Linked DNA regions of Dyadobacter pollutisoli. The protein of the gene in region 2 interacts with the protein of the main gene of each other region in a pairwise test. Links are inferred from orthologs where the notes say so. Each region holds a gene or a part of one and is shown on either strand. Other genes may lie near its edges.

Evidence for each region. The genes of interacting proteins can lie anywhere in the genome.
Region 1: the proteins of menB (region 2) and rfaD interact in binary tests that used the Escherichia coli proteins (3 or more experiments, as listed by UniProt). The link is inferred for Dyadobacter pollutisoli from one-to-one orthologs.

The regions. Positions count from the first base shown.
Region 1 is NZ_CP112998.1:4,185,999-4,190,788, reverse strand. The notes cover bases 1-2,978. They hold rfaD (ADP-glyceromanno-heptose 6-epimerase), read right to left. Parts: upstream 1,984-2,978; coding sequence 1,018-1,983; downstream 1-1,017. Other genes in these bases: lpxB (lipid-A-disaccharide synthase), read left to right, coding at 2,585-2,978; ON006_RS17120 (6-pyruvoyl trahydropterin synthase family protein), read left to right, coding at 2,163-2,582; sufB (Fe-S cluster assembly protein SufB), read right to left, coding at 1-838. In the rest of the region: more of lpxB, read left to right, coding at 2,979-3,688; ON006_RS17110 (TlpA family protein disulfide reductase), read left to right, coding at 3,792-4,790. UniProt on the Escherichia coli protein: Catalyzes the interconversion between ADP-D-glycero-beta-D-manno-heptose and ADP-L-glycero-beta-D-manno-heptose via an epimerization at carbon 6 of the heptose.
Region 2 is NZ_CP112998.1:2,620,183-2,626,616, reverse strand. The notes cover bases 1,619-4,427. They hold menB (1,4-dihydroxy-2-naphthoyl-CoA synthase), read right to left. Parts: upstream 3,531-4,427; coding sequence 2,706-3,530; downstream 1,619-2,705. Other genes in these bases: ON006_RS10790 (AMP-binding protein), read left to right, coding at 3,676-4,427; ON006_RS10800 (EVE domain-containing protein), read right to left, coding at 2,247-2,657; ON006_RS10805 (hypothetical protein), read right to left, coding at 1,619-2,257. Outside these bases: ON006_RS10810 (class I SAM-dependent methyltransferase), read right to left, coding at 1-588; more of ON006_RS10805, read right to left, coding at 680-1,618; more of ON006_RS10790, read left to right, coding at 4,428-4,737; ON006_RS10785 (hypothetical protein), read left to right, coding at 4,740-5,513; ON006_RS10780 (helix-turn-helix domain-containing protein), read right to left, coding at 5,518-6,434. UniProt on the Escherichia coli protein: Converts o-succinylbenzoyl-CoA (OSB-CoA) to 1,4-dihydroxy-2-naphthoyl-CoA (DHNA-CoA).

The DNA.
Region 1 (4,790 bases), 1.6 Mb from region 2 along the record:
CTTTATCACCAGGGTACCAGTTTTGTACCGTTGAATATTTAACATTCGCGTTTTCATGTGCGAAAATCTCTACGACAGCAGCATGCAACTGGTTTTCGTCACGCATCGGAGCGGTACATCCTTCCAGATAACTCACGTGGCTGTCGGCGTCACCGATAATCAATGTCCGCTCAAACTGACCCGTTCCCGCCGCATTGATACGGAAGTAAGTCGAAAGCTCCATCGGGCAGCGAACGCCTTTTGGAATGTATACAAAAGAACCGTCTGAAAACACTGCTGAGTTCAAGGCGGCGTAATAGTTATCTTTTGGAGGAACAACTGATCCCAGGTATTTTTTTACCAAATCGGGATGTTCGCGGATTGCTTCGCTGATGGAGCAGAAAATGATACCTTTTTCTTTCAGAGACTCTTTAAAAGTTGTGAAAACCGACTCTGAATCCATGACAGCATCTACTGCAATGGCAACACCTGACAGTCTTTTTTGTTCGTTGAGAGAAATTCCCAAACGCTCAAATGTATCGCGCAATTCCGGATCAATGTCATCCAGGCTATCAACTTGCTTTTTCTTTTTAGGCGCAGAGTAATATTTGATCGCCTGAAAATCGATTTTAGGGTAGTGCACGTTTGGCCACTTGGGTTCACTCATGGTAAGCCACAAATGGTATGCTTTCAAACGCCACGCAAGCATCCATTCTGGTTCATTTTTTTTGGCTGAAATGAACCTGATAATATCATCATTCAACCCCATCGGGGCTTCATCTGCTTCAATATCAGTTACAAAGCCGTATTTGTATTCCGAACTGGTGATTTCCTCCAACAATTCATCTTCTTTGCTCATAGTCGTATTTGTATCACACTGTGTTTCGTCGTTATTGTAACACAGAGATGTGGGATTGAGTTTAATCAGAGGGTCAAAAATACAGAAAATTGCGGACAAATCCGCCATAGCAATCAAAACCCCTGCTACGGATTGAGCTGTTTTCAATCCGTAGCAGGGGTTTTGAAGAATAAAAAATCTTATAAATATGAGCCTGAGCTGAGGTAGTTCTTCACGTAATCGGCCACACCGTCTTCGAGGGAAGTAAATGGCTTTGTGAAGCCTATCGAGCGGAGTTTGCTCATGTTGGCCTGTGTAAAATACTGGTACTTGTCTCGAATGTCGACAGGCGTATCAACGAAAGAAATATCAGGCGTTTTGCCCATCGCGATGAAGGTATTGGTCACCAGGTCTTTGAATGTTCTTGCGCGCCCGCTACCCAGGTTATATATGCCTGAGTTCTTGCGGTGGTGCATGAAAAAGATACATACATCGATCAGGTCCTTCACATAAATAAAATCACGCATTTGTTCGCCATCCTTAAAATCAGGGTTGTGTGACCGGAAAAGTTTCATTTTCTCAGTCGCCTTAATCTGGTTGTAAGCATGGAAAATAACGGAAGCCATTCTGCCTTTGTGATATTCATTCGGCCCGTATACGTTGAAGAATTTCAATCCGGCCCAGAAGAAAGGTTTCTTTTCCTGCTGCAATGCCCAGATGTCGAATTCATTTTTAGAATCGCCGTATGGGTTCAGAGGTTTCAGCTGCGATAATGTAGATTCATTATCATCATATCCATGCTCGCCGAGGCCGTAAGTGGCAGCCGACGATGCATATACAAGGGGAATTTGATAGGCTACACACTTTTCCCAGATCTGCTTGGAATAATTGACATTGAGCTCATCGAATATTTCTTTGTCAAACTCCGTCGTGTCCGTCCTGGCACCAATGTGAAAGATGAATTCCACATCCCGGTTGTTTTGATCAAGCCATTCAAAAAGAGTATCCCTTTCTACTTTTTCCTTGATCGTTTTTCCTTCCAGATTTTCCGCTTTATCAATTTTCGAAAAATCATCAACTGCAATAATGTTTTTAAAACCATCTTGATTGAGGCGGCTAATAAGTCCGCTGCCAATGAATCCGGCTGCACCTGTTACGATAATCATGGGAGAGATTATATGTTAAACTGTAAAAAGAATGCCAGATAAGAGTACACTTAGTGGCCAATCTACTCTTAAATTTTATCCTGAAATTGGATTTTTTTTAGTTATCCGCTTGTTGAACTGCAAAACTACGGATACAAGATGTAATTTTGTATCCTATTTATTAAGTGCGAGGAAGATTTATGATTTACGTCACGAGAAAAGAGCATTTCAATGCGGCCCACCGGCTTTTCAATCCGGCTTGGTCAGAAGAGAAAAACCAGGAAGTTTTCGGGCCATGTGCCAATAACAACTGGCACGGACATAATTTTGAGCTGATTGTTACGGTTAAAGGGAAACCGGATGTTGATACCGGTTTTGTGATTGATTTGAAAGTGCTGGGAGATATCATTAAAAACGAAGTGGTAGACAAGGTTGATCATAAAAACCTGAACCTGGATGTGGACTTCATGCGTGGCAAAATGGCTTCCTGCGAGATTTTTGTAATGGAGATCTGGAATATTCTAGCTCCTGCGGTTTCGAGCGCAGCGCCCAATGCAAAACTGCATTACATTAAACTTGTAGAAACCCCCAAGAATTTCGTAGAATACTACGGCGAATAAAAATGAAATACTACCTCATTGCCGGAGAACGTTCAGGAGATTTGCATGGCTCTAACCTGATCAAGGGAATTAGAGAAAGCGACCCGAATGCGGATTTCAGGGGATGGGGCGGTGATATGATGAAGGCGGAGGGGCTGGAACTGGTAACACATTATAAGGATACTGCTTTCATGGGGTTCCTGGAAGTAGCGCTTAACCTGCGCAAGATTTCCGGATTTCTAAAAAAGTGCAAAGCAGATATACTTGCTTACCAGCCGGACGCACTGGTACTCATTGATTATCCCGGATTTAACCTTCGCATTGCGGCATTCGCCAAAGCAAAGGGCCTGAAAGTTTTCTATTACATTTCTCCAAAAGTGTGGGCCTGGAACCAGAAACGGGCTTGGAAGATCAAAAAGAATGTCGATCACATGTTCGTGATCTTTCCATTTGAAATCGATTTTTATAAAAAGTACGACTATAAGGTTGACTATGTCGGTAATCCTTTAATGGACGCCATCGCCGCATTCAAGCCTGATCCTGATTTTAAAAAGAAGAATAACCTGGACGACAGACCGATCATCGCGCTGCTGCCTGGTAGCCGGAAGCAGGAAATCACCGGGATGCTGGACCTGATGTTGACTGTACAACCCCATTTTCCTGACCATCAGTTTGTTATTGCCGGTGTTAGTAACCTGCCTTCGGCTTTATATGGGCAATATAGTTCCTCGGATCGGGCTACTATCGTTTACGAAAGCACGTATAACTTGCTGTCAGTGGCGCAAGCTGCATTGGTAACGTCCGGTACTGCCACTTTGGAAACCGCGCTTTTCAATGTCCCTGAGGTAGTTTGTTACAAAACGAGCGGATTTTCGTACGCTGTCGCCAAACGCCTTATCCGGGTACCCTACATTTCGTTAGTCAATCTGATCCTTGAAAAAGAGGCCGTCAGAGAGCTGATCCAGGATAATTTGAATGAAAAATTACTCGTGGAAGAGCTGAAACAAATTATCCCCGGCGGAGCAAAACATACGGTTCAACTCAATGACTACGCTACTTTGCAAAAGCTGGTAGGCGGCCCGGGCGCTTCTCAGCGGGCCGGGAAGTTGATTGTGGGTTATATATAATTTAATTTTATATAAAATTTAGAAACATTTAGTTCTTTCGTTTATATTTGAGAAGGTATACTATTTATTGAAATAATTAATTATTCAATAATCTCAACTACAAATGAAAGACGTATCAATCATCACGCTCAGGCTGCATAAATGCGCCGTCACCTTATTCTCAGTTCTCGTTACATTCAGCACTTTCTCCTGTCTGTCCACGAGCGAGCCTGATACCATCATCATCACCGGAGATATAGGAGATTCGCGTTCGACGCTTGAAGGGAAGAAACTGTACCTGGGCAATGCCGATACCCGAGAATTTGTGGATTCTACCTTTGTGAAGGATGGCAAGTTTAAACTTGAAATAAAACCTGCTGACAACTTTATTCCTTTTCGCAGCAGCATTCTGTATGCTACTCAAAATCCCAGGCAACCTTACCAACTTATCGGTTACAAAAATCCTTATTTCAGGAAAACCTATGAAAGTAATTTTTATGCGGATAAAGGGATAATGCGTTTAAAGAGGGATACGTCCGTCCATATTAAAGGTAGGGAGATATTTAGTTTCCTTGTCGACAAACCCAATAAGCAAACAGAAGTCGCATTCAGACATTTGTCTTTCAAAGCCAATCCTGAGCAGACTTTGGAAAAGAAAAACTATAATGCTTCGCTTGTAAAAAAATATCCATATTCAATTGATTTGATAAATCAGCTGGACTGGGCGAAACAGTCATTCAAGGATAACGAACTGGCGGCTTTGATTTCTCTTTTTGATAGTTCCGTCGTGCGCACGGCTGACTTTCAAAGCATTAACAATTATGTGCGGTTTCAGAATAAGACTGGCAGTATGTTTCCTGAGGATATTTTATTGAAAAAGCCCGATAATTCGCTCGCATCGAGTATTTTGAACGATAAATACAAATACAATCTGGTCGTTTTCTGGGCAAGCTGGTGTGGTCCATGCCGACAGGAAATCCCTCAGGTGAAGTCGCTTTATTCAAAGCATAAAGATAAACTCAACATTTCCAGCATTTCAATTGACGCAAAGGAAGAGGCCTGGAAAAAAGCTTTGGGCCAGGAGAATATGCCGTGGAGTCAATTTATAGCCAATCGTGATTCT
Region 2 (6,434 bases):
GTACTGGTTTCCCCGGCGCACTTCTCTCTGTACAAATTTCAATGCGTCCTCTACTACCCAGCGAATGTTGTCCAGGCCGCTCAGTTCCATGTTTTCTCTCGACCAGCTGATCACCTGCTTCACCGAATCCACGTGTGTAACGTCCGCGCCCGCAGCCTTGGCCGCCAGCGAGGCAATGCCGGTGTAAGCAAAAAGGTTGAGAACGGAAGGCTTACTTTCAGGAATCTGTTTTAGCTTTTTGGAAATATAATCCCAGTTGGTTGCCTGCTCAGGAAATACACCCACGTGCTTGAAGGACGATAAAGCGAGTTTACTCCTTAAATGCAATGAATTGGTCCGGTACTGGAATACCCATTTGTCGGGCATCCCGGGTTTTGAGATCCATTGTCCTTTTTCCTGCGAATTTTTATCTCTTTTAAAAACAGCATTGGATTGTTTCTCCCATTCTTGTTCAGAAAGTGATTTGTCCCAGATCGCCTGAGGTTCGGGACGGGAAAGTATGTATGGACCGAAACGTTCCAGCTTTTCAAAGCCGCCGGTATCGATTAATTGGTAGTCAGTATGTTGTTCGGGAGTAAGTAGGATCATTTTTGACTTCGGCCGTCGGCTTTCGGCGATCGGCTTTATTTTGAAAAGTAATATAAAAAGTGCCGACAGCTGACGGCCGAAAGCCGACTGCCTAATAAGCAATCTTATTCAAATAAAACACATTCCGTCTTCCCCTTGTCTGCGGGTCGCCGGCTGCGTTGGTGATGCGTTGTTCGCCCCAGGCCAGGTAAAAGTTACCATACCAGTAATCAATGTCGTCGGTGCTGGTTTTTCGTACTTTGTCTCCTTCCACATTAGTCTCGTTGGGAATCACGCGGTCGCTGTCGATCACCTGGTTTCCTTTGATGATTTTGCTTCGGATCGCTCCATTATGGCTGTAAACAAGTCTGGAATTGCCATTAGAAAATGTCTGTACCTTGATTTTTTCGCGCAGCTCCATACTTTTTACATTGTCGAAATTGATGCTGTTGTCCCAAAGTAATTTTCCATTCTGGTCTACATCGGCGATAACGGCATGGGTATATGTAAAGCCGTCGAATATCTGCTGGTTATAACCCCGGCCGCCGTACATTGGATTCCACAGGTAGGGGTTATAGAGTCCCATTCCAAACGGATAACCGATCATGCTGCCATAGCCGAGCCCGCCCATCATGTTGGGGTTCTGGTAACGGTATTCGGGATAAAAAACCTCGGCTACCAGCAGGAAATTATTGTTTTTCGGTACAATGTCATGGACGAGCAAACGGTAGTTCAGTTTCAGATCGTCGCCGCTTTCTTTCTTCTTACGAATGCGTTTTTCAATCTTCTCCTGCTGCCGTTCATTCATGAAATTGAAGAAATTCTTAAAGTCGGTGAAACTGTGATAACTCGTGAAAACAAGTTCTTTATCGATAAATTTGCTGATATACAGCCCCTGGGACGCAGCGTTATTAGAACTCTGCATATTTCGGTAACCATAAGTACCGATTACGATCCTGACAGAGTCATTCAGTACTTGCAACCGCCCGCTCAGTAGCGAATAGTCCTCCTCGGGGTCTACAGCTACCTGTGCGTACAGCTCGCCTGTTTCCTCATACGACCGTGCTACGATCCGGGTTTGTCTGCCTTTTTTTACAGCAAAAGATACATTCACCAAATGATGCGCGGTATCCACTTCCACCGTCTGGATCGCGTTGGAACCTTTGATCGCCGACGGAAGGATCCTTGTCTGGGAGGTAGTCAGCTGCGTGTATATCAGTACCGGTTCATTGCGCACCATTCCAGCCATGAAAACAGCGTAACCCAGTGTTTTGAAGTCAGTGATTTCAAAACGGTCCAATGTGTTGATTGTGAATGTTTCAACAAACCCGGGGCCTACATTCACTTTCACGATCTGGTACAATGAGCTACGGTACCTGCTGAAAAGCAGAAACACCGCCTGGCCATCATAAGACGAGGCCATATAGTCCAGGTTGGATTCAATGGGCCCATCGATCGACCAGACCCGATCGAGGTTCGTATCAAATTTTTGTACATTGAATGTACCCCTGTCCGGTTTTGAAATTAACAAAACGCCCTGCTCACCGAGCGGAACGGTTTGGTAGGCAGAATTACTGGCCAGGGGCAGCTCGATCCGCTTCACTCCCTGCGCAAACACGGATAACGACCCGCCTGCGAAAAAGATCAGCGTAAAAGCCAGCTGTAAAAATGATCGCTGATTAAGATTCATGTGCCAACGCAACAATAATGTCAAATTCTTCGGGCTTTACTGCAACCACCGACAACCTCGACAGGCGGATCAGGTCCATACCTTTGAGGCGAGGGTCTGCCTTGATTTGTGCCAATGTAACAGTTTTTGGGAAAAGCTCAACCGGAACAAGGTTAACAACCACCCACGCTTCTTCTTCGGTAGTAGGATCGGGGTAATGCTCTTTCGAAACTTTGGCCAGTCCAACTACTTCTTTGCCTTCATTGCTATGGTAAAAAAGAATGGGATCGCCCACTTTCATAGCCATGAGATTGTTGCGTGCCGCATAGTTACGTACGCCGTCCCACATGCCTTCACCCTCTTTAACGAGATGATCCCAGGAATATTTAAATGGTTCAGATTTTACAAGCCAATGATTCATGATTCAAATTTAGGTATCTCAAAACTTAGAAATGTCGCGGTCGCCTCATCAGGGAAATTTAGGGAATTTACTGAAATCCGGCTGACGTTTTTCCAGAAAAGAATTCTGTCCTTCTTTCGCTTCCTCGCTCAGATAGTAAAGCAATGTTGCATTGCCCGCCAGTTCCTGGATACCAGCCTGGCCATCCAGTTCCGCGTTGAAAGAACTTTTAAGCATTCTGATAGATAACGGGCTTTTTTCCTGAATTTTTTTGCACCATGCCACCGTGGTAGTTTCCAGTTCTTCCAAAGGAACTACCTTATTCACCAATCCCATTTGCAATGCTTCCTGTGCGTCATACTGGTCGCAGAGGAACCAGATCTCCCGCGCTTTTTTCTGACCTACAACACGGGCAAGGTAAGATGCACCAAATCCGCCGTCGAAGCTTCCTACCTTTGGGCCTGTTTGACCGAAACGTGCATTGTCAGCAGCAATGGACAAATCACAAATCACATGCAGAACGTGGCCGCCACCGATCGCCCAGCCTGCTACCATCGCGATTACAGCCTTAGGGATAGAGCGGATCATCCGTTGCAGATCCAATACATTCAAACGGGGAACATGGTCTTCGCCAATGTAGCCGCCATGTCCGCGTACCGACTGGTCACCACCGGAGCAGAACGCTTTGCCACCTTCTCCTGTCAGTATGATCACGTCAATGCGCGTGTCTTCGCGGCAGATGTGCATGGCGTCGATCATCTCCGTTACGGTTTGCGGAGTGAATGCATTGTGTTTATGGGGACGGTTAATGCTTATTTTTGCAATTCCTTCGTGCAGTGTAAAAAGAATTTCCTCGTATTCTTTAATGGTTTCCCATTGAATTGAACTGGACATAAATCAGAAATGTAAATGAATAATGAATGCAACGGATTTTAAATGATAATAGCTCCGTCGGAATAATCTGCGAAATTACAGATAGTTTGGTTTTCCTTCCAAAACAAATGAATAAGATGACACGATTCCAACCATGTTCAATAAAATGATGTGGAAAATAAATACTACCGAACTCCCCAACACGCCCCGGCCAGAGCATGCCTATTTTTCCAAAGTGTTTGACTTTATGGAGTCATGGCGGCAGGGACAGATGGAATTTACTCTGCAAACCTCGGGATCGACCGGTACGCCGAAGCCGATCCAGGTTACACGAAAGCAGCTGACAGCCAGCGCACTCATGACTGGTAAAGCGTTGCAGATTGGCAAAGGTACCCGCGCATTGGTAAGCCTGAATGCGTCTTACATTGCCGGACTGATGATGCTCGTCAGAGGTATGGAGTTGGATTGGGAACTGACTATCGTCGAGCCTTCGTCGAACCCGATGATCGGTTTGCCACAGGATGAACATTTTGATTTTGTAGCCATGGTACCCATGCAGTTGACGGCCTGCCTGGAAGATAGCCGCACCCGGCAGTTGGTTAATAATCTCGGTAAGATATTGTTAGGCGGGGCGCCGGTAGGAGTGTCACTTCAAAAGAAAGTTTCAGATCTGCAAATTCCTGTTTATCAAAGCTATGGAATGACGGAGACGGTTTCTCACGTGGCCCTCAAAAAGCTGAATGGCCGTGATGTGACAGGCCGCTACTTTTTTTTACCGGGAATTAATTTTGGTACCGATGCGAGAGGTTGCCTTTTTGTGTCGGGAGAAGTCACTAATCAACTGGTAGTTCAAACCAATGATTTGGTTGAAATTTCCGGCAATACATTTGAATGGATAGGAAGGGCCGATAATGTGATCAATTCCGGCGGTATCAAAATCATTCTGGATATCGTTGATGGGCTGATCGCTGAGGTTTTTCATGATTTGAACCTGATGAATTCATTTTTTACATGGTACCAGCCGGATGAAAAGTTGGGGCAAAAACTGGTGCTAATCATTGAAGGCTCAGCGGAGTTGGTTGTCGAGACGGATATCCTTGCAGAAATTAGGGCGCGGGTTTCCGCCTATGAAACCCCGAAACATGTTTACTTTGTGGATCAATTTATAAAAACTGCTACCGATAAGGTGGATAAACGCGAAACAGTTCAACAACTTTTCGGATCATAACAATGGATAAAAATCTTCAGATACCAGGCCAGTACATCATTCGTTTTCAAACTGCAACGGTTGTTCCGGCTCCCTATGCCCATTTTTACACTTTGCAAGTGGACATTGAATCTGAAAACGACATCATGGTGGACTTTGGAATAACTTACACCGACCGGGAAGAACTGGATGAAGATGATCTGCTGGACGAGGGCTTTTCGCCGGACGACGACTACCAATGGAACGGATCTGTTCCGACTATCTGGGTTGATGAGTTCCGCGAAATACTTGAATCGTCCAAAACGATCCGCAGACGTGAGGAAAGCGAATTTGAGGATTTTGTGGAAGTAGAACTGGAAGAAAACGGAAAAAGGGTAACGATCTATCCGGTTGACAAAGAGCGCTGGTCGTATTTTCTTCAGGAATTTATCCAGGCTATTTTTGAAACAGGGGGCAGGGAAAATCCTTTCGAACTGACTTATGTCGACAATGACGGAGACAAAGAAACGGTCATCGATCTGAAAGCATCCTTCGCGAAAAAGACATTTACGCTCAGTAAAAACAAAAGTGCCCTGCGTAACCTGGACTGGACACAGCTGCAAAAAATAATGGATACGGTTTACAAGGCTGAATTTGTACCTGACAATGCATCTGATTCCAAGCCTTCGAAAAAGGGTAAATACATTACCGCAGGCGACGGACTTTGGTACCAGCTCGGGGTAGCGGTGCTTGAAACTACATCAAAAAGCAAGGATCTCGCGAAAATCGAATCATTGTTCAATACACTTGCCAAGTAACCAATTACTCGGCTTGCCGGTACTGACTTAGTTCGATCTGGAGTTCGTCCACCAGCTGGGCGACTCTTTCCATAGACGGCTGTGGTACTGGCATTTGCAGACTGACGAAAGCCTTTATTTCCCATACTTCGAGGACATCCTGCAGCGGAACTTCGAGTTCGGGGAAATGAGGGTTATCGGATGTCAACAGCAATATGCCCGATGTTTTGACGTGATTGAATGCATTTCTGTAAATAAGCCCGTGGCTTCTCAACAAAAAGACATACTGCATTCCGTCCTTGATATCATACCAGTTACGGATAAATGTCCCGACCAGCAGCGCATTGGGATAAACAAAATCCTCCCCGCTTTCGAACGCCCTATAATAGCCGGATGGCAGATTAGGCAGCTGAAATGACGGCAGACGAGTGAGGTAACCGGGATTTTGAAAATTGCTGATATACTCCTGCTGCAAGTTGCGCGCTACCCATTGAATGGTAGGATAGCTGCTTGCCCGGTCTTCCGCATTCGCATTGAACTGACTTCCCTGATATTGATTATTGAAAACGAGCGGCTGTTCGGCTCCCGCTGTAACCACAGGCTGCTGATACGCTGCGGGCTGGCTAGTCGGCCGGACAGGTGCCTGAGGCGCAACCTGTGGCACATCACCATTAACAGGTTTCAGATTGATCTGTCTTGAAACCTGCCGGAGCGGTGGCTCGGGTTGATGGTATGTCTCAATGATTTTAGAAAGCGGTTGCGGTTCTGAAAACGCTGGTATCCTTGTCTGTGCCGAAGGTTGTACCGTGCCTGAATGAGAAACCGTCATTGGACGTGACGCATTTAGAGGCAGCGACATGTCCGGCGTTTCCCTTAGTTTTCTGAGATCGTTTTTTAGCAAATTATCGACAGTAATGCCGAAAGCCGCCGCCATATTCTTCA